2 regions of the Nocardiopsis sp. MT53 genome follow, and region 2 is predicted to be linked to the other one. Evidence: riboswitches for the same ligand, from Rfam matches in the RefSeq annotation. Region 2 holds a riboswitch; the other holds the start of a gene.

Region 1 (10,819 bases), 2.8 Mb from region 2:
AGCGGCGGGGCCGCGGCCACGCCCAAGGGCGGCTCCGACATGGCGTGGCTGCGCCAGCTCATCGACTGGCAGCAGGAGACCAAGGACCCCGGCGAGTTCCTGGAGTCGCTGCGCTTCGACCTGTCGGTGCAGGAGGTGTTCGTCTTCACCCCGCAGGGCGACGTCATCTCGCTGCCGCAGGGCGCCACCGCGGTCGACTTCGCCTACGCCGTGCACACCGAGGTCGGCCACCGCACGGTGGGCGCCCGGGTCAACGGCCGCCTGGTGTCGCTGGAGACCGAGCTGCACAACGGCGAGACCGTCGAGATCATCACCTCCAAGGACCCCGACGCCGGGCCGAACCGCGACTGGCTCGACTTCGTCAAGAGCGCCCGCGCCCGCAACAAGATCCGCCACTGGTTCACCAAGGAGCGCCGCGAGGCCGCGATCGAGCAGGGCAAGGAGGAGATCGCGAAGGTCATGCGCAAGCAGGAGCTCCCGGTCAAGCGCCTGTTCAGCGGGGAGTCCATCGTCGCCCTGGCCGACGAGCTGCGCTATCCCGACGTGGACGCCCTGTACGCGGCGGTGGGGGAGCGGCAGGTCAGCGCCCAGAACGTGGTCGCCAAGCTGGTCGACTCCATGGGCCTGGCCGACGACCACCCCGAGGACATCGCCGAGCCGGCGCTGCCCGCCAAGGCGCCCCGCCAGCGCCAGCCCGGCAACCCGGGCGTGGTCGTGGAGGGCGACGCCGACGTGTGGGCGCGCCTGTCCAAGTGCTGCACGCCGGTGCCCGGGGACGACATCGTCGGCTTCGTGACCCGCGGCAACGGGGTGTCGGTGCACCGCGCCGACTGCGTGAACATCGCGACCCTGGACCCCGAGCGCAAGGTGCGGGTGGACTGGTCGCCGACGGAGGACTCGCTGTTCCTGGTGGCCCTCCAGGTGGAGGCGCTGGACCGGGCCCGGCTGCTGTCGGACATCACCCGGGTGCTCTCGGACCAGCACGTCAACATCCTGTCGGCGACGGTGCAGACCAGCCGGGACCGGGTCGCCCAGAGCCGGTTCACGTTCGAGATGGCCGACCCCGCCCACCTGGGCAGCGTGCTGCGCGCGGTGCGCAACGTGGACGGCGTCTACGACGTGTACCGCGTCCGCAACTGACCGCCGGGGCGGGCGCCGCGGGCGTCCGCCCTCACCCGTCGGCGCGCCGCCCGTGGACGGTCATGCCGCTCGTCAGGGTCAGGGCCCAGGGCTCGTCGACCCCGTCCAGGTCCAGGGCGGTGATCAGGTGGCACATCAGGCCCATGGCCATGAAGTACCGGACCTGCTCCCGGGTGCCGCCGGACAGCTCGTGCACCAGGGTGACCGCCGAGGCGTACCCGCGCCGCATGCACTCCCGGACCTCGGGGACGTCGGCCGCGCTCTGGGCGTGCACCTGGAGCATGAGCAGGTCGCGGTCGGCGATCAGCTCCGCGTAGGAGTCGCCCATCGCGGCCAGGACCTGGGACGCGGGGGCGCCGGGCGCCTTCTCCGCGCCCTCGCGCAGGGCCTGTTCGATGAGCCCGAAGCAGCGGTCCAGCGTGGCCGTGAACAGGCCCAGCTTGCTGCCGAACAGCCGGAAGACGTAGGCCTGGGAGATCCCGGCCGCGTCGGCGATCTCCGTCACCGGGGTGGCGTGGTAGCCGCTCCGGGCGAAGACGGGCACCGCGTGCCGCAGGATCGCCGCCCTGCGCGCCTCGGCCGTGGAACGGCCCGCTTCGGTAACGCTCATGTAAGTGAGTACACACTCATGAGCGTCCGGTGTCAATCCGAACGGCGGCCCCGGCCCGCGGGGGGCCGGGGCCGCGCGCTCAGATGCGGATCGTCGTGGACCGCACGATCTGGAACACCGGGTGCCGGTGCGCCTCCGCCTCGAAGGCCTCGGCCGGCGCGTCCGGCGGGGCCTCGAAGTACGGTGCCACCACCAGGGCGCGGGGGTGGTCCACGTACTCGCGCAGCACCGGGGCCGCCTCCGCGGCGTCCAGTTCGCGCACGCTGACCAGCTCGATCCAGCCGCCCTTGCGCAGCGTCGCGAACCCGTCCGCGCGGATGTTGCGCACCCAGTCGACCTCCCCGTAGGGGGCGACCAGGAACCGGCCCTCGTTGTTGTCCACGAGGTTGATCGGGACGGTGCGCAGGAAGCCCGTCCTGCGCCCCCGCGTCGTGAGCAGGTACGTGTCGGGCGGGCACACCCCGTACTTGACGAAGCCGCCGAGCGCCGCGTTGAGCACCCGTCGGCCGCGCGTCATCTCGAACCGCTTCGCCGGTTCGTCCACCATCTGGCTACTCCCTCGATCGCTTGCCCCCCATTGTGGTGGTTGCCCGGGGGGAACGGCAGGCCGGAGGTCACCGGAAGGCCGAGATGCCGGTCACCGCCTGTCCGATGCTCAGCGCGTGGATCTCCTCGGTGCCCTCGTAGGTGGCCACCGTCTCCAGGTTCACCATGTGCCGCATCACCGGGTACTCCAGCGTGATCCCGTTGGCCCCGTGCACCGACCGGGCCGCCGCGGCCACCCGCTGGGCCGCGGCGACGTTGGCGAACTTGCCGAAGCTGACGTGGTTGTGGTGGGCCAGCCCCCGGTCCTTGAGCCGCCCGATCTGGAGGGCGGTCAGGCCGGCGTGGCCGACGTCCACGACCATGTCGGCGAGCTTGCGCTGCGTCAGCTGGAAGCCGGCGATCGGCCTGCCGAACTGCTCGCGGGTGCCCGCGTACTCCAGCGCCGCCTCGTAGCAGGCGCGGGCCGCGCCCGCCGCGCCCCACACGATCCCGTAGCGGGCCTCGTTGAGGCAGGACAGCGGGGAGCCCAGCCCGCGCGAGCCCGGCAGGACCGCGTCGGCGGGCAGCCGGACCCCCTCCAGCACCAGCTCGGAGGTGATGGAGGCGCGCAGCGACAGCTTCCTGTGGACGACGTTGGCGGTGAACCCGGGGGTGTCGGTGGGCACCGCGAACCCGCGGATGCCCTCGTCGGTGGCGGCCCACACCACGGCGACGTCGGCGACGGACCCGTTGGTGATCCACATCTTGGTGCCGTCGAGCACCCAGTCGGAGCCGTCGCGGCGGGCGCGCGTGCGCATCGAGCCCGGGTCGGAGCCGGAGTCGGGCTCGGTCAGGCCGAAGCAGCCGATGGCCTCGCCCGCGGCCATGCGGGGCAGCCAGTGCTCCTTCTGCTCCTCGGAGCCGTACTTGTGGATCGCGGCCATGGCGAGGGAGCCCTGCACGGACACGAAGCTGCGCAGCCCCGAGTCCACCGCCTCCAGCTCGCGGCAGGCCACGCCGTAGGCGACGGCGCTGGAGCCGCCGCAGCCGTACCCCTCCAGGTGCATGCCGAGCACGCCCAGGTCGCCGAACGCCTTGGCCAGGCCGCGCGGGTCGGGCAGGGTGCCGGCCTCGAACCAGTCCGCCACGTGGGGCAGCAGCTCGCGGGCGGCGAACGCCCGGACCGCGTCGCGCACGTCGCGCTCGGTGTCGTCCAGTCCGGCGTCCACGGCCAGGAAGTCGCGGGGGTCCGGGGCGGGTGCCTTGCGGTCGCTCATGGGTTTCCTTTCGGGTGCTGTTGGACGGCGCCGCGTTCGACCATCGCGTCGATCAGGTCCGCGGCCAGGCCCAGTTCGGTGAGGATCTCCCGGGAGTGCTGCCCCAGCAGGGGCGGCGCGGTCAGCGGGGGAGGCGTGTTCTCCAGCCGGAACCCGGCGCGGACCTGCTCCAGGAGGCCGGCGGTGGGGTGGTCGACGGCGCGCAGCACGTCGTCGCCGCGGGCGTCGGCGGTGCGCAGCGCGTCCAGCACCCCGCGGACCCGGCCCACGGGCACGCCCGCCGCCAGCAGGCGCTCGGCCCAGTGGTCGGCGGACCGGGAGCGCAGGGTCGCGCTGATCTCCCCGACCAGCTCCCCGCGGTGCTCCACCCGGCCCGGGTTGGTGGCGTAACGGGGGTCCGCGGCCAGGTCGGGCCGCTCCAGCGCCTCGCACATGCGCAGGTAGAGCGCGTCGTTGCCGGCGGCGATGACGAGGTCGGCGTCGGCGGTGGGGAACGCCTGGTAGGGCACGATCGTGGTGTGCGCGTTGCCGACCCGGGCGGGCTCGGCCCCGGTCACCAGCGCCTGCTGGGTGAGGTTGACCAGACCGGACAGGGTGGAGTTGATCAGGGACGCGCTGATCTCCTCGCCCCGGCCGGTGGTGCGGGCCCGCATCAGGGCGCCCAGGATGCCCACCGCGGCGTTGAGCCCGGTGAGCACGTCGGTGAGGGCCACCCCGACCTTGCTGGCCGGGCCCTCGGCGGGGCCCGTGGTGCCCATCAGGCCGCTCTCGGCCTGCACCACGATGTCGAACCCGGGACGGCCCGCCGGCTCGTGCTCGGGCCCGAACCCGCTCACCGAGCAGTACACGACGGCCGGGTTGCGGGCGCTGACGTCGGCGTAGCCCAGGCCCAGGCGGTCGATGACGCCGGGGCGGAAGTTCTGCACCACCACGTCGGCTCCCGCGCACAGCTCCTGGACGGCGGCCCGCCCGTCGGGGTCCTTCAGGTCGACGGCCAGGCTGCGCTTGTTGCGGTTCACCGACAGGAAGTAGGCGGCCTCCCCGCCCGCCCAGGGCGGGCCCCAGGCGCGGGTGTCGTCGCCCCGGCCGGGCTGCTCCACCTTGATCACCTCGGCCCCCATGTCGGCCAGGAGCATGGTGGCGTAGGGGCCGGCCAGGACCCGGGACAGGTCGGCGACGCGCACCCCGGTCAGGGGCAGGGGTTGAGGCACGGACAACGGGTTCACTCCTCGCCGCTCGGCAACTGGTGGTCGTCCCTGAGCTGGTAGTAGCTCTCCAGGCAGCGGCGCAGCGCGGTGGTGAGGGCGGCCCCGGACTGGCCCGCGTAGCGGGTCTGCACCCGGCGCACCAGTTCGGCGATGTCCTCGGTGACCGACTCGCCCTCGACCAGGGCCCGGAAGAAGTCCTTGGCCAGGTCGGTCAGGAGCGTGGTGTCGGCGGCGACGATCCGGCCGTCGGCGGTGTCCACCGCCAGGACGACGCCCAGGCGCTGGTACTGCGAATGGCTGGCCACGGAGTCGGGCAGGCGGGCGTAGCCGGAGATCAGGACGACCCGGGGATTGCGGAAGACCTGCTGCATACGGTCGTGCACGTACGTCACCTCTTTGATCGCGGGCATGCGAAAACTCCGATGCTCTGGAGTCTCGCGCCTGGGAGGCGTCCGGGGGGAACCGGACACCCGCGACGTGAGGGCAGATGCGGACCAGTATGGCGCGCCCGTTCCCCGGCTGTCGAGCGGAAAGGCGCGAAAGGGTGTCCCGGGCCACAGCCGGACCGCCCTGTTGCGTTCCGCGAGCGCTGTGTTAACCTGCGTCGCAGGTCACGAGTACCAGCGCGAAGCCCCGGCTCGCTGGTCGGCAACCCTCCTTCCGCGGTGGGGTGCCCCGGGTGAGGACCAGGTCCCGACACGACCGTGTCGGACAAGCGCGGACCCTTGGCGCTGCCCCACCGGCACCCGTGGGTCCCACGACCCACAGAAGAGGTGTGCCATGACCGTCGTCACTCCCATCGGCTCCGCCCGCTCCGCCCAGCCCGACCTGGGCCGGTGCACGATCGTCACCGCCGATGAGGGTGTCCCCCTGGTCTCCGGCGAGCGCGTCGAGTACGCCAACCTGGACTACGCGGCCAGCGCCCCCTGTCTGACCCCGGTCGCCGAGGCCCTGGCGGCGGCCCTGCCCTACTACGCCAGCGTTCACCGCGGCGCCGGCCACCACTCCCGGGTCAGCACCGAGGCCTACGAGCGGGCCCGCCGCTCGGTGGCCCGCTTCCTGGGGGTGCGCTCCGAGCCCGCCGACGCGGTGGTCTTCGTGCGCGGCACCACCGACGCCCTCAACCTGCTGGCCCGCGCGGTGCCGCAGGACTGCACGGTGGTCGTGTTCGAGTCCGAGCACCACGCGAGCCTGCTGCCCTGGGAGCACCCGGCCTCCCGCGCCGGGTCGGTCGTGCGCCTGCCGCTGCCGGAGTCCCCCGGGGCGGCGGTCGACACCGCCCGCGCCGCGCTGGCCGCCGCCCCGCGGGGGCCGCGCCTGCTCTGCGTCACCGCCGCCTCCAACGTCACCGGCGAGATCTGGCCGGTCGAGGAGCTGGTGGCGGCCGCCCACGCCGAGGGCGCCCGTGTGGTGGTGGACGCCGCGCAGTACGCCCCGCACCTGCCGTTCAGCCTGTCGGCCACCGGCGCCGACTACGTTGCCCTGTCCGCCCACAAGCTCTACGCCCCGTTCGGGTCGGGCGTGCTGGCCGGGCGCGCCGACTGGCTGCGCGAGGCCGCGCCCTACCTGTCCGGCGGCGGCGCCACACGGCTGGTCACCGAGGACGACGTGGTGTGGAACGACCTGCCGGCCCGGCACGAGGCGGGCAGCCCCAACGTGCTGGGCGCGGTCGCCCTGGCCGCGGCCTGCGACACCCTCACCCCCCGCGTGCAGGAACTGCTGCACATCCGCGAGACCTCGCTGGTGGAGCGGCTGCGCGCGGGACTGGCCGGGATCGGCGGCGTGCACGAGCTGTCCCTGTGGGACGAGGACCACCCGCGGGTGGGCATCGTGTCGTTCGTCGTGGACGGGATCCCCGCCGACCTGCTGGCGGCGGCGCTGTCGGCCGAGTACGGCATCGGCGTCCGCGACGGCCTCTTCTGCGCCCACCCGCTGACCCGCCACCTGCTGCCCGCGGGCCACGGCCAGGCGGTCCGGGCCAGCCTGGGCGTCGGCACCACGCGGGAGCACGTGGACCGGCTCGTCGGCGCGGTCGCCGACCTGGTCGAGCACGGCCCGCGCTGGGAGTACGCGGACGCGGACGGACGCCTGGTCCCGGTGCCCGACCCCCGCTGACGCCCCACCCCGCCGGGCCCCCTGCGGCGGGGCGGCCCTCCCGCCGCCCCCGGGGCGGGAGGTCCCCGGTCGGGGGCGCCGCCCGCGGGCGGCGCCCCCGATGTGCTTTTCAGGACTTACGCCTCGGAATCCCTGAGGGCACAAGGCGCAACAAACGACGAAATAGGGCACATAACACACAGGGGTGTGCCGGGAATCACTTTCCCAAGGGGTAGCATCAGGCCCTGATGGCATGGCGCGGTGCCGCGGACCCGACCGGTCCTGCCGACGGCGCGCCGGCCTCCCACGAGCGGACCGGCTGGGGGAGCGTGATCGTGACGGACGTCCGAGGCAACGAGGCGGGACCGCTCAGGGGCGCCCACCGCGAGCCGGTGCGCCGACCCGCACGCGGATCCGGCGTCGTCGACCTGCGCGGCCGGCCCCCGCGCCCGAGCCCGGAGCCCGACGAGGCCGCCCGCCGCCACACCGCGTTCCTGGACCGGGTGACCGCCTACCTGTGCGCGGACGCCGGGACCGGCCAGTTCGTCGACTGGGGCTGCCCGGTGCCCGGCCTGGCCGCCATGGTCCGCGCCCACCGGCCCGGCGCCCGCGTCGTCCACGTCGCCCCGCCCGGGGTCGCCGGCACCCTCGCCTCCTCCGACGGGGCCGTCGTCTCCTCCGAGGGCGGCCCCTCCGCCGCCCTGCACCGCCTCGCCACCTCCGGGCTCGTCGACCTCGACGAGCCCGTCGCCGTTCTCATGACCCGGCCCTTCCCCGCCGACGCCCCGCCCGGGGGCATCGCCGACCTGTACGGCCTGCTGCGCGGCGGCGGCCACCTCGCCCTGGCCTCCACCGCGCCCCACCAGGTGCTGCTGCGCGCCCTGGCCCCCTTCCACCCCGTCGAACCCGGGGCCGCCGACCTGGTGTGGTGGCCCTATCCGGACGAGGACGTGGCGGCCCGCGGCAGCGGGATCCTGGGCGCGCTCGGCCGCGCGCCCGCACGGGGCGGGGGCGGGAACCGATGGCGACGCTGAACTGGACGGGCGAGATCCTGGCGCAGCTCCAGTTCTACTGGGACTTCTCGCTGTGGCCCCGGCTGGAGGGGCTCACCGACGCGGAGTTCCACTGGGAGCCCGCCCCCGGCGCCTGGGGCGTGCGCCCCGGCCCCGACGGCCGCTTCCGCCCCGACCGGGCGAGTCCCGAGCCCGACCCGCCGCCGGTCACCACCATCGCCTGGCGGCTGGGCCACATCGTCGTCGAGGTCCTGGAGCTGCGCGACGACCGCCACTTCGGCCACGGCGCCCTGCACGGCGTCGAATGGCCCGGCACCGCCGACGGCGCCCGCGAGCGCCTGCGCCTGGCGTACCTCTCCTGGTCCGACCACGTCCGCTCCCTGGACGAGGAGGGCCTGGCCGCCCCGGTCGGCGGCGCCGAGTCCCCCGAGTGGTCCGACTTCCCCATGGTCGCCCTCGTCCTGCACGTCCAGCGCGAGGTCATCCACCACAGCGCCGAGATCTCCCTGCTCCGCGACCTCTACCGCGCGGGACTCCGGTGACCCCGCCCGATCCGGGACGCCGCGACCGCCTCCTCTCCGACCTGATGGAGCGCGCCCGCGCCGACCCGGCCGTGATCGGGGCCGCGCTGACCGGCTCGCTCGCCGCCGGCACGGCCGACCCCTGGTCCGACATCGACCTCGTCCTGGGCACCGCCGGACCGCACGAGGCGGTCCTGGCGGACTGGACGGACCTGCTCACCGGCCGGTACGCGGCGGTCCACCACTGGGACCTGCCACTGTCCCGGCCCGGTGCGGTCCGGGTGTTCCTGCTCCCTGGCGGTCCCGAGGTCGACCTCACCGTTGTCCCGGGGGAGGAGTTCGGCGCCCGGGGCCCGCAGTGGCGGACCTTGTTCGGCCGGGACCACGCCCTGGAACCCTTCGCCGAGCCCGACCCCGACACCCTCATCGGCCTGGCCTGGCACCACGCCCTGCACGCCCGTACCTGCGTCGAACGCGGCCGCATCTGGCAGGCCGTCCACTGGATCGGAGCCCTGCGCACCCAGGCCATCGCCCTGGCCTGCCGCAACCGGGGGCTGCCCGCCGCCCACGCCAAGGGCGCCCACCTGCTGCCGCCGGAGGTCCTGGGCCCGCTGGCCGCGTCCTTGCCCGCCGACACCTCCCGAGAGGGCCTGCTCCAGCCGCTGGCGGCCCTGGCCGACCTGCTCATCGCCGAGATCGCGGCGGCCGACCCCGGGCTCGCCCGCCGCCTGGCCTCCGAACTCGCCCGCGCAGCGAAGCCCTAGACCACGTGGAGGGGGTCGACGCGGATCTGGGCCAGGCGCTCCTCGCGGCGGGCGCTGCGGGCGGCCGCGGCGGCCTTGAGGGAGCGGGCCAGGGGGCCCACCCCCGCGCGGGACACCCGGAGCAGGGCGCGCTCGGTGGTGCCGGCCCCGCCCGGCCCGGCGGGGCCCTCGCGGTCGGGCCCGACGGGCACCGGGCCCAGCAGCTCCACGCCCTCGGGCAGCTCCACCTGGTCCAGGAGCTCGCGCACGTGGTCGGGGCCGCCGGTCACCGACGCCATCGACACCGCCGGGGGGAACCCCAGCTCGCGGCGGTCGGCCAGCTCGCGTTCGGCGAACCCCGCCGGGTCCCAGCGCACCAGCGACTGCACCACCGGCGACGACGCCTCGGCGCACACCACCACCGTGCCGCCCGGGCGCACCAGCGCCGCGGCGCTCAGCCACCGCCGCAGCGTCTCCTCGGCCGCCCGCAGGTCCAGCCGGTTGAGCAGTGCCCAGCCGTCCAGCAGCACCGCCGCCGCGTACCCGCCCTCGGCCACCGGTTCGGCCCCCGGGGTGGCCACCACCAGCGACGGCGTCCCCGGCACCGCGGGCAGCACCTCGTCGCGGCCGGAGGTGCGCACCGCCACCGACGGGAACGCCCGCCCCAGCTCCTCGGCGGTGCGCCGGTCGCCCACCACCACCGCGCGCATCCGGTTCACCCCGCACTCGGGGCACGCCCACGCGCCCGCCACCCGGCCGCACCACCCGCAGGAGGGCAGGGCGTGCGAGCCGCGCACCGCCAGCGGCCCGTGGCAGGCGTCGCAGCGCGCGGGCTCCCGGCAGCCCGCGCAGGCCAGCGTCGCCAGGTAGCCGCGCCGCGGCACCTGGAACAGCACCGCGCCCTCCCGGGACGCCTGCCGCGCCACCCGCAGCGCCAGCCCCGGCAGCCGCGCCGAGCGCGCCGCCCCGTCCCGTTCCAGCTCGCGGTCGTCCCCCGCGGCCCGCACCACCGGGGCGCGCCTGCGCAGCACCGCCCGGTCGGCGACCAGCTGCCCGGCCCAGCCCGAGTCCACCAGCATCTGGGCGTCGGTGGTCCGGGTGTGCCCGCCGATCAGCGCCCCCGCCCCCGCCCGGTGGGCGCGCATCGACAGCACCGTGCGCGCGTGCGGGTAGGGGGCGTGCGGGTCGGCGTGCACGTCGTCGCCGTCGTCCCACAGCACCACCAGGCCCACGTCGCGCACGGGGGCGAACGCCGCCGCCCGTGTGCCCACCACCACCCGCACCCGGTCGCGCAGCACCGCCAGCCACCGCCGGTACCGCTCGGCGGGGCCCAGTCCGGCGGTCAGCGCCACGTGCCGGTCCGGGCCCAGCACCGCGGTCAGTGCCGCGTCCACCCGCTCCACGTCGCGCCCGTCGGGCACCACGACCACGGTGCCCCGCCCGGCGGCCAGCGCGGTGCCCGCGGCCACGGCGATCGCCTCGGGCCAGTCCGGCCCCGGCAGCGCGTTCCACACGGCCCGGGGCGCCCTCCCCGCGGCCAGCTCCGCCAGGAACGCCGGGCCGTCGGGGTAGTCCTCCCACGGTCCCGCCCCCGGTGCGGCGAACCCCCCCTCGGCGCCCCCGGCGGGCTCCTCCTTCTCGGCCCGGGCGTGCCGGGGCGGCACCGCCAGCCGCAGCACGTCGCTCAG
Region 2 (10,819 bases):
GGGTGCACGGCCAGCAGGGTGACCTCGCCGGTGTCGTCCTTGGGCCGGATCACCACGGCGTAGAACCCGGCGACCGCGCCGTCCCGGACGGCCACCCGCACGGCGGTGTCCGCGTCGTCGAGCGCGCCGCCGACCTCCGTCCGCTGGCTCTCCCGCCAATCCGGGATCATCCGGTCGTAGATGCGCCCGCCCAGCACCCGCCGCAGCGACGCGTGCACCGGCTCCCAGGCCCGCAGCGACAGCTCCAGCACCGCGTCGCGGTCGCCGTCCCGGAAATCCCTGATCTCGATACCCATACCGGAACCGTACTCAGCCGCTCCGCGCCCGGACAAAGGCTTTACCGCCCCCCGCGGCGGGCCCGGGGCGGAGGCGGGACGGCCGCGGCGGCGCGGGGACGAGGGCGGCCCCGCGTCCATTGGACGCGGGGCCGGGGAGCCGCCGGCCTCGTGGGCCGGCGGGGTTCGGGGGGTCGTGCGGTACGGGGCCGTCAGCAGCCGCCCGCGACCGCCGGGATGATCGAGACCTGCGCGCCTTCGGCGACCTCGGTCTGCAGCCCCTGGGCGAAGCGCACGTCCTCGTCGCCGACGTACACGTTCACGAAGCGCCGCACCTTCCCGTTCTCGTCGAGGATGCGGGCCCGGATGCCCGGGTGGTTGGCCTCCAGGTCGTCGAGGATCTCGGCGAGGGTACCGCCCTGCGCGGTGACCTCCGCGGCGTCGTCGGTGTAGGTGCGCAGGATGGTGGGCACGCGAACGCTGGCGCTCATGGCGTCCTTCTTCCGTGGTGGTGGTCGTGGAGGGAGTGGGCCCCGGGGCGTGGCGCCGCCCCGGGGAGTGGGGGGTCAGGCCAGTCCGGCCTCGGCGAACGCCTTCAGGGACGGCTTGACGGTGGCCGTCACCCCGGCGCTCACGGCGTTCAGGGTCTTGAGCCCGTCGCCGGTGTTGAGGACGACGGTCTCGGCCCCGGGGTCGAGCCGCCCCTCGCGGACCAGCTTGCGCAGCACGCCGGTGGTGACGCCGCCCGCGGTCTCGGCGAAGATCCCCTCGGTCCGGGCCAGCAGCGAGATCGCCTCGACGACCTCGTCGTCCCCCACGTGCTCCACCGAGCCGCCGGTGCGGCGGGCGATGTCGAGCACGTAGGGGCCGTCCGCCGGGTTGCCGATGGCCAGCGACTTGGCGATGGTGTCGGGCTTGACCGGCTGGATGACGTCCAGGCCCTTGTCCCACGCCTGCGCCACCGGGGAGCAGCCGGTGGCCTGCGCGCCGAAGACCTTGTACGGCCGGTCCTCGACCAGCCCCAGCTTGATCAGCTCCTGGAAGCCCTTGTCGATCTTGGTGAGCTGGGAGCCGGAGGCGATCGGGATGACGATCTGCTCGGGCAGCCGCCAGCCGAGCTGCTCGGCGATCTCGTAGGCCAGCGTCTTGGAGCCCTCGCCGTAGTAGGGGCGCAGGTTGACGTTGACGAAGCCCCAGCCCTCGCCCGCCGGGTCCCCGATGAGCTCGGAGCAGAACCGGTTGACGTCGTCGTAGTTGCCGTCGATGGCCACGACCCGGCCGCCGTAGACCGCGGCCATGACGACCTTGGCCTCCTCCAGCCCGGCGGGGATGAACACGCAGGACTGGAACCCCGCGCGGGCCGCCGCGGCGCCGACGGCGCCCGCCAGGTTGCCGGTGGAGGAGCAGGACAGCGTGGTGAACCCGAAGTTGCGGGCCGCCTCGACGGCGATGGCCACCACCCGGTCCTTGAAGGAGTGGGTGGGGTTGCCGGAGTCGTCCTTGATGTGCAGGGAGGCCAGGCCCAGTTCGGCGGCGAGGCGGTCGGCCTTGACCAGGGGGGTGAGGCCGGGGTTCATGTTGGGCAGCTCGGCCACGTTCTCCGGGACCGGGAGCAGGTGCCGGTAGCGCCAGATGTTGGCGGGGCCGCTCTCGATGTCGGCCCGGGTGACGGCGCCGAAGTCGTAGGCCACTTCCAGCGGGCCGAAGCAGAACTCGCAGGCGAACCGGGGGGTGAGGTCGTAGCGCTCACCGCATTCGCGACAGGACAGCGCGGCGGCGGGGCCGAAGGCGCGGACGGAGGTGGGTTCGGTGGCGGCAATCGCCATGGCGAGGCGTCTCCCCTCATCTTCCCTGGCGGACACCTTGTCCCCAGGCCGGAGTTGGCACCTGTCCCGGCCGCCTCGCGTGTCCGCGAGCGATGTACGCCGAGATGGTTGCCGGGGCTTCGCAGGGCCGGTCCCTCCACCCCTCTGGATGAGCAATATGAAGTTGTCGTGGTGTGGCCGCCGGCTCCTCCCGGAACCGGCAAGGTCACTGTAACGGACGTGTCGGCCGGTTTTCCACGGGGCGTGATCCGGGTAACACGAACCGACTCACATGGTGAGACGGCACAGGTCGGGGCCGGTCGCGCGCGTGGGCCCTGTTTCCACTGCGTGACATCGTGCGCCCGTGACCTGGGGCGGGTTTGGGGCGTACGTCGACCGGCGAGACCTAGGGTGCGCCCTCCGCCCTCCGTCCCTTCCGCACCGGGTCGGCACCGGCCACGGGGGCCGTTTCCGTATCCTGCGCTCGACCGGATCCCGCGCACCCGAGAGGACGAGACCACGTGGACAAGGCACAGATCCTCATCGCCTCCAACCGAGGACCGGTGTCCTTCTCGATCAACGAGGACGGCTCCCTGGAACACCGCCGCGGCGGCGGCGGCCTGGTCTCCGGCATGATCTCGGTGGCCACCGAGATCGACAGCATCTGGGTGTGCGCCGCCCTGTCCGAGGGGGACCGGCGGGCCGCGGCCGAGGCCCCGGGGGCCCGGCTGGACCGCGACCACGACCTGGGCGGCATGCGCGTGCACATGCTGGACATCCCCGAGGAGACCTTCCAGGGGGCCTACACCGGGGTCGCGAACTCGACGCTGTGGTTCCTCCAGCACATGATGTACGACACCCCGAACAAGCCGTCCTTCGGCTCGGGGTTCCGGCGGCGGTGGGAGGACTACACCGCCTACAACAACGCCTTCGCCGAGGCTCTGGTGGCGGGTGCCGCGGACAACGCCCGGGTGGCGGTGCAGGACTACCACCTGGCGCTGGTGCCGCGCATCCTGCGGGCCCGCCGCCCCGACCTGCGCATCGCGCACTTCTCGCACACCCCGTGGGCCCCGCCGGAGTACTTCCGGATGCTGCCCGACGACATCGCCCGGGAGCTGCTGTCGGGGATGCTCGGCGCCGACCGGCTGGGCTTCCTCAGCCCGCGCTGGGCCGACGCCTTCCTGCGCTGCTGCGCGGAGATCCTGCGCGCGGACGTGGACTTCCGCAACCGGACCGTGGAGTACGGCGGACGGGTGGTCGGGGTGGGCGTGCACGCGCTGGGCGCCGACGAGGAGGGGCTGCGCGAGAGCGCCGCCGACCCGCTGGTGGCGGTCCGCCGGGAGACCCTGGAGGAGCTGGTCGGGGACACCAGGCTCATCGTCCGGGTGGACCGGACCGAGCTGTCCAAGAACATCGTGCGGGGCCTGGAGGCGTACCGCGAACTGCTGCTCGCGCACCCCGAATGGCGCGGGCGGGTGACCCACCTGGCGTTCGCCTACCCGAGCCGCGGCGACGTGCCCGAGTACCGCGAGTACACCGACACGGTGCTGCGGGTGGCCAAGGAGATCAACGAGGAGTTCGCGACGGCCGACTGGACGCCGCTGGTCCTGGAGGTCAACGACGACTACCCGCGTTCGCTGGCCTCGTTCCAGCTGGCCGACGTGCTGCTGGTGAACCCCATCCGGGACGGCATGAACCTGGTCGCCAAGGAGGGCCCGGTGCTGTCGGAGCGGGACTCGGTGCTGGTGCTGTCTCGGGAGGCGGGAGCCGCCGACGAGCTGGGCGGGGACGCCCTGACCGTCAACCCCTACGACACCGTGGAGACGGCGGAGGCGCTGCACCGGGCGCTGTCGATGCCCGCGGCCGAGCGGCGGGCCCGGCGGGAGCGCCTGGCGGAGGCGGCGGTGGCGCTGCCGCCGCGCCGGTGGTTCCAGGACCAGCTGCGCTCCCTGGGCTGATCCCGTCCCCGGGCCCGGGTCCTCCCCCCGGCGGAACCCCGCCGCCGGGGGAGCCGGCTCCCCCGCGCGGGGGAGGGACGCGGCCGCGCCGTGCGCGATGCTGGGCCCATGGACACCCGGACCCCGCACCCCTCCACCGCCCGGCCACCGCGCCACACCGCCCGTTGGGCGGTGGCCGCGGCGCTGTGGTCCCTGCTCTACGTCGCTTCCAAGGTCCAGTACGCCCTGGCCGACCGGCTGGGGGTGACCGGCGGCCCCGCGGTCCCGGCCGACTCCTACACCGGGTTCGGCCCCGGCGGGGTGGCCGCCGCCCAGTGGGCCAACACCGGGGTCGGACTGGCCGTGGCCCTGCTCTTCCTCCTGGCGGCCCTGCCCGTCGCCCGCCGGGTGCCCCGGTGGCTGTCCCTGCCGCCGCTGGGGGCGGTGGCGCTCATGGCGCTGGCGGGAGCGGTCGGCATGGTCTACCGGGACCTGGCCGAGGGGTCCGGCGGTACCGTCTTCGGCCTGTACTGCCTGGTGTGGGCGGTCCTGTCCGCGAAGGTCCTGGTGGGCCTGGCCCGGGCCCGCGGCTGAGCGGCCCCGGTCAGTCCTCGGGCAGCGGCGCCCCGGCCTCCGCGAGGATCTCGCGCACCACCGCGCTCTTGGCGTCGGCGTAGTCCTGGATCCTCTCCCAGGTGCGCTCGGCCAGCTCCCGCTTGACCCTGACGTAGCGTTCGCGGGCGCCGGGGTTCGCGATGAGGTGGTCGCGGAACCGGCGCATCCGCTCGATCTCCTCGCAGCCCTCGCTGAAGACGTGCAGGTTGAGGTTGACGTCGGGGCCCTTGAACACGCGGTGCTCGTACCAGTCGGGTTCGCGGATGACCAGCGTGTACCCCGCCCTGGCGAGGTCGGGGAGGTAGGAGTCCTCGTCCGCGGAGTCCGCGACGACCAGCAGCAGGTCGACGCAGGCCTTGGCGGGCAGGCCGGGGACAGCGGTGGAGCCCACGTGCTCGAAGAGCAGGACGCGGTCGCCGAGGATGCCGCGCACCCGGTCGGCCTCACGCTCGAACAGGTAGGGCCACTTGGGGTCGTAGTCCAGGATGTGGACCCGACCGTTGATGAGGTTGCGGTGCTGGGGGGCCGGATCGATCCGCGTTTCCCCGCGGGAGGGCAACGGTGATGCTTCGAGGGGAGACATTCCACAAAGATTTCTCCGTTGACCCGCCCGCGTCAAGAGCATCCGGCGTCGCTTACATATGCACGTGTATTCGTAACACCACCAGGGGACAAATCGCCACGGAGAGCAACACGGCAGATACACATGGAGAGAATTCGTGCTCCTTTTTCTTCGGATTCTCCCTTTTGCGCGTATCTTTCCTTCCGAAACCCCTCACTCCGGCGAAGAGACCACCAGGACCAGGGATCCGACCAGCTCGGGCAGTGCGCGCAGCCGTCCGTGCCGCCGGTCCCAGGTGCCGTCGGCGAGGTCGCGGGACAGGTGTTCGACGAAACGCCGCTCGACCTCCTCCCCCACGAAACTCCAGGCCGAGCAGGACAGCCGCGCCCCCTCGTCCAGCAGCCGCTCCGGGCGGCCGTAGTACGCCTCGTTGAATCCGTCGGAGCAGTCCAGGGGAATGGGCACGGGAATGGTCCGCACGTTCCCGCCCAGCCCTTCCGCCAGGGACTTCGGGGACGGGTAGCGGCGGGCCTCGGTGTCCAGGACCTCGGGCGCGTACTCGTACAGCCAGAAGTCGCGCACCAGGCCGGGGTCGCAGGTGAGGACCGCGACCGGTCCGGCGGTCACCCGCCGCAGCTCGGCCAGGCCCGCGGGGAGGTCGCCCCACTGGTGGACGCTGAAGGTCGTCATCGCGGCGTCGAACGCGCCGTCGGCGAACGGCAGGTCCTCGGCGACCGCGTCCACCGCCGCGGGCAGGTGGGCCGGCCGCGCCGCGCGCATCGACGCCGAGGGCTCCACGGGGGTCACCTCGCGGTCGGCGGGCTCGTAGGAGCCCGCCCCGGCGCCGACGTTGAGGACGGTCCGGGCGCCGCCCAGGGCCTCGTGCACGATCCGCGCGATCCGGGGCTCGGGGACGCGGTGGTCGGTGTAGGAACGGGAGATCACGGCGTAGTCGGCGTCGCCGGCGCTGCCGTCGGACATGCGTGGCACGGTCCCTCCAGGGGTCGCGGGAATCCGGCCCCCCTGTATAGCCCGCCGCGGTCCCGCCCGCCACCGCTCCCCCGGCGCGGCCGCGCCCGCCCGGTGCCGGACGGCTCCCGCCGCCCGGGCGCGGTCAGCCCTTGCGGCGGCGGCCGCCCTTCTTCCGGCGGGAGGCGGGCGGAGCCTCGGCGGCGCGCTGCTCGGCGATCTCCGCCTCCTCCAGGGCGCGTTCGGCCTTGACCCCGTAGGGGTCGGCGGAGGAGCGGCGCACCCACACCACGACCAGCGCCACACCCAGCACCAGGACCAGGCCGACCAGCGCGAACCACACCCACACCGGCACCGCGGGACCCTCGTCGGCCCGGTCGGCCAGCTCCTCGTCGAAGAGCGGGACGTCCTGGGCGGTCCCGGAGGCCAGCGCCTCGGCACCGGTCAGGTGCAGGCTCGGCAGCCCGTCCGGCCCCTGCTGTCCGCCCTCCACCAGGGCCTCGCGGATCTGCTCGGGGCGCAGCTGCGGGTGGGCCGAGCGCAGCAGCGCGGCGGCCCCGGCGGCCATCGCCGCCGCGTACTCGGTGCCGGTGACCTGGACCTGTCCCATGTCGGGCCCGGCCGTCTCCAGGTCGGCGCCGGGCGCGACCAGCTCGATCGCCCCGGCGTCGGGCGATCCGGGGATCAGCTCGGCGTTCTCGTCCATCCCGCCGACGGCCAGCACGTTGGGGTCGGCCGGGTTGTCGGCCGGGCCGACCACCAGGACCCCGGCGGCGACGGCGTCGCGGGTGGCCCCGGTGAGGTCGGTCCCGTCGGGGATCTCGGGCAACAGGACGACCTGCGCCCCGGCGTCGACCGCGTGGCGCACCGCGCCGGCCAGCCGGTCCCCGGTGGGGAGGACCAGCAGCCCGGCGTCGGGGGCCACGCCCAGCACGCCGCCGTCGGCGTCCATCCCGTGCCCGTGGCCCGCCACCAGGGCGGCCGCGGCGGTGCCCGTATCGGCGTCGCCGTCGTTGCCGCCGAACTCCTCGTCGACGGTCAGGTTGTCGACCAGGTCCGGGTGGTCGGCGTGGACGGAGGCCCCGGGCAGGGCCACGGTGATGCCCTGACCCTGTGTTTCCGGCCACAATTCCTGGGCGTTGATCGACTGGAGTCCCCATTGTTCGGGGCGGAAATCGGGGACCCCGTCGGCCGCCGCGGGGGCGGCGGCCAGACCGAGGACGACGGTCGCGGCGATGGCGACGATCCCGGTGTGTTCCCTGTGACGGCTGATGCCCCCGAGCACGACAGGCTCCCTAATGTTGCTCCCCTGTACCACCGTAATTCTGTCATGAGCACAGGTTTCCGGCGTGGACAAGTGGCCGCGGGGGTAGGAAAGGTAACTGTATCCCCGCTGCCAGTCCTGGGTTTTCCGCTCCGCATCCGGCATGTCGAGTCGCTAGCATGAGTCGGGCCGATCCGGACAAACCAATTTCCCGCCCAGGGGGTGTCCCATGCCGAATATCGGTCGGACCGAAGACGGTCAGTCGGCACTGGCCGAACGCGATCAGCGCATCCTGGCCTTCGAGCGCCAGTGGTGGAAGTTCGAGGGCTCCAAGGAGCAGGCGATCCGCGACGAGTTCGGGTTCTCCGCCACGCGGTACTACCAGTTGCTGAACGGGCTGGTCGACCGCCCCGAGGCGCTGGCCTTCGACCCCATGACGGTCAAGCGGCTGCGCCGGGTGCGCGCCGACCGCCAGCGCCAACGCAACGCGCGGCGGCTGGGCATCCGACTCTGAGGCCCCTTTTCGGTCGCTCTCTGCCCGAAGAACCACGGACGCGACCGCAGGTCCGAAACCAGACAACAAGGCGGGTGCGCACCCTCAGGTGCGCACCCGCCTCTCTCATCCCACACGAATCCCCATCGTGCACCGGCACCGGTGAACGGCGGCCGAACACGGCACGGACATCGGACGCCGGTTCCGCGACGTCCTCGGACTCCCCCTGTCCGCCCCGGGTAGGTTGGAGGCGCCGCCCGTCCGGAAAGGTCCGCCATGCAACCGCCCGAACCGAGCACGGCCGAGGGGCGCACCGCGCTCGACGCCCTGCTGACCGACCCCGCCAAGGCCCTGGTCGCCTTCGACTTCGACGGGACCCTGGCCCCCATCGTCGACGACCCGCGCACCTCCGCCCCCCAGCCGGGGATCGTGGAACTGCTCGCGGAGCTGGCCGGGCGGCTGGGCACGGTCGCGGTCGTCACCGGGCGCCCGGCCGCCACCGCCGTCGGCCTGGGCGGGCTGGACCGCGTCCCGGGCATCATCGTGCTGGGCCACTACGGCGCCGAACGCTGGGCGGACGGCCGCGTACTGGCCGCCGACCCGCCGCCGGGGGTGTCCCTGGTCCGCGCCGAACTGCCCGGCCTGATCGACTCCCTCCAGGCGCCCGAGGGCACCTGGATCGAGGACAAGGGCCGCTCGCTGGCGGTGCACACCCGCCGCACCGCCGAACCGGACGCCGCGCTGGCACTGCTCGCCCCGCACCTGTCCGCGCTGGCGGAGCGGGCCGGGCTCCGGGTGGAGCCCGGCCGCATGGTCATCGAGCTGCGCCCTCCGGGCGTGGACAAGGGCGCGGCCCTGTCCGCGCTGGTGGCGGAGCGGGCCGCCGGGTCCGTCCTGTACGCGGGCGACGACCTGGGCGACCTGCCCGCCTTCGACGCCGTGGCGCGGCTGCGCGCGGACGGGCTCCCCGGGCTGACCGTGTGCGCGGCCTCCAGCGAGGCCGCCAGGGTCGTCGAGGCCGCCGACCTGGTGGTGCCGGGCCCGGCCGGACTGGCGGAGTTCCTCGGGTCGCTCGCCCGGGCCCTGGCCCGGCCCTGAGGCGGGGCCGCACCGCGCACCGGACGACCGCCCCGCCCTACGGGGTGGAGTCGTGCGCCTGCGGCGACACCGCCGACCGGGCCGCCGAGCGCAGGTCCGCCAGGCCCGTGCGGGCGCGGCCGTAGTAGACCGCGTTGGTCAGCACCCCCACGTACCTGCTGGTCTCGGGGTGCATGAACAGGCTCGTCCCGGTGAACCCGTTGTGGTAGACCACCCCCTCCGGGGTCACCAGCCACCCCAGCCCGCGCCACAGCCGCTGCCCGGCGTCCACGTGGGGCCGCCAGCTCTCCCGCACGAACGAGGAGGGCACCGGCCCGTCCCCGCCCTCGTGGATGCGCAGCAGCTCCCGGGCGAAAGCGCCCAGGTCGATGGCGGTCGTGAACGCGCCCGCGTGACCGGCCACCCCGCCCATCAGCGCCGCCGCCTCGTCGTGCACCACGCCCCAGGCGGGGGCGGCGCCGGGCAGCCGGCGCTCGGTGGGCGCCACCCCGGGCGAGCGCGCCAGCGGTCCGAACGCCGTGGACCGCATGCCCAGCTCGTCCCACAGGTCCGCGGCCAGCCGGTCCAGCCCCGTCCCGTACAGCCGCTCCAGCACCAGGCCGAGCAGGATGAACCCCCGGTCGATGTACCGGTACCCGGGCTCCTCCAGCGGATCGGCCAGGATCGCCTCGGCCAGGTCCTGGTCGGTGCCCACGTACCTCTCCAGCCAGGTCACCTGGTTGAGGCGGCTGGTGTGGGTGAGGATCTGCCGGGTGGTGACGGCCGCTCCGGGCAGCCCGTCCGCGGGGAGGTATTCGGACATCGGGGCGTCCAGATCCAGCATCCCCTCGACGACCGCCTGGCCGACCAGCGGCCACGTCGCCATCACCTTCGTCAGGCTCGCGACGTCGTAGGCGACGTCGGGGGCGGTGTCGTTGTCCTCGTCGATCCGGCCGACCGCGACGAACTCCCACATGCCCCCGGTGCCGATGACGGCGGCGCCGCCGGGCAGCCAGCCCGCGTCCACCATCACCTTCAGGACACCGCGTATCCGCGCCCCCGTCTCGGTGAGCCAGTCTCCGTCACGCACCACACGCCTCCCCCCGATGTTCTCCACTCACCCCCGCGGATACCCCGTTATCTGCTCGTTGTCACACCGTTCCGGACTCCGCACAGGACGAAACCCTCGCAGGTCAGGGCCGTAATCAGGGCCTTGCTCCCGGGCGGAGTAGTCTGGCGCCCACGACCCCGAGGAGGACGATTGAGCAGCAAGACCCCCGTTCCCGCCGGTTTCCGCGGTGTCGCCGGGAACATCGGGATCAAGGACCCCAACGACGACTTCTTCGCGGTGGTGTCCGAGGTGCCCGCGCACGTGTCGGCCGTTTTCACACGGTCCCGGTTCGCGGGGCCCAGCGTGGTGCTCAGCCGTCGCGCGGCGGCCGACGGGCGGGCGCGGGGCGTCACGGTGATCGCCCGCAACGCCAACGTGGCCACCGGGGGCGTGGGCGAGGAGAACGCGCGCGAGCTCCAGGAGCGGGTGGCGGCGGCGGCCGGGGTGCCGGCCGACGAGATCCTGGTGGCGTCCACCGGCGTGATCGGCCGCCCGTACCCGATGGAGAAGGTCCGCGCCCACCTGGACGGGCTGCCCGAGGAGTTCCCGCCCGCCGACCTGGACCGGGCGGCGGCGGCGATGATGACCACCGACACCCACCCCAAGATCGCCTCGGCGCGGGTGGGGAACGCGACCCTGACCGGCATCGCCAAGGGCGTGGGCATGATCGAGCCGGACATGGCGACGATGCTGGCGTGGTTCTTCACCGAC

The links. Region 2 has a riboswitch for S-adenosylmethionine ahead of thrC (threonine synthase). Riboswitches for the same ligand answer to the same signal wherever they lie in the genome.
Region 1: it holds a riboswitch for S-adenosylmethionine, as region 2 does, so the genes downstream of both, K1J57_RS00575 (aminotransferase class V-fold PLP-dependent enzyme) here and thrC (threonine synthase) in region 2, are expected to answer to the same signal.

The regions. Positions count from the first base shown of each region.
Region 1 is NZ_CP080599.1:124,484-135,302, reverse strand. It holds gene K1J57_RS00605 (bifunctional (p)ppGpp synthetase/guanosine-3',5'-bis(diphosphate) 3'-pyrophosphohydrolase) at 1-1,140, shown strand, start outside; gene K1J57_RS00600 (TetR/AcrR family transcriptional regulator) at 1,172-1,750, opposite strand; gene K1J57_RS00595 (nitroreductase family deazaflavin-dependent oxidoreductase) at 1,830-2,297, opposite strand; gene K1J57_RS00590 (acyl-CoA dehydrogenase family protein) at 2,365-3,552, opposite strand; gene K1J57_RS00585 (CaiB/BaiF CoA-transferase family protein) at 3,549-4,769, opposite strand; gene K1J57_RS00580 (DUF3870 domain-containing protein) at 4,775-5,131, opposite strand; SAM riboswitch class IV at 5,370-5,484, shown strand; gene K1J57_RS00575 (aminotransferase class V-fold PLP-dependent enzyme) at 5,541-6,875, shown strand; gene K1J57_RS00570 (SAM-dependent methyltransferase) at 7,190-7,888, shown strand; gene K1J57_RS00565 (DinB family protein) at 7,876-8,409, shown strand; gene K1J57_RS33915 (nucleotidyltransferase domain-containing protein) at 8,406-9,152, shown strand; gene K1J57_RS00555 (primosomal protein N') at 9,149-10,819, opposite strand, start outside.
Region 2 is NZ_CP080599.1:2,894,473-2,905,291, reverse strand. It holds gene K1J57_RS12975 (GNAT family N-acetyltransferase) at 1-296, opposite strand, end outside; gene K1J57_RS12970 (ubiquitin-like small modifier protein 1) at 488-766, opposite strand; gene thrC (threonine synthase) at 842-2,101, opposite strand; SAM riboswitch class I at 2,115-2,256, opposite strand; gene K1J57_RS12960 (trehalose-6-phosphate synthase) at 2,602-4,038, shown strand; gene K1J57_RS12955 (hypothetical protein) at 4,147-4,611, shown strand; gene K1J57_RS12950 (GrpB family protein) at 4,622-5,215, opposite strand; gene K1J57_RS12945 (class I SAM-dependent methyltransferase) at 5,408-6,184, opposite strand; gene K1J57_RS12940 (S8 family serine peptidase) at 6,309-7,448, opposite strand; gene K1J57_RS12935 (DUF3263 domain-containing protein) at 7,657-7,941, shown strand; gene otsB (trehalose-phosphatase) at 8,197-9,018, shown strand; gene K1J57_RS12925 (serine hydrolase) at 9,056-10,087, opposite strand; gene argJ (bifunctional glutamate N-acetyltransferase/amino-acid acetyltransferase ArgJ) at 10,259-10,819, shown strand, end outside.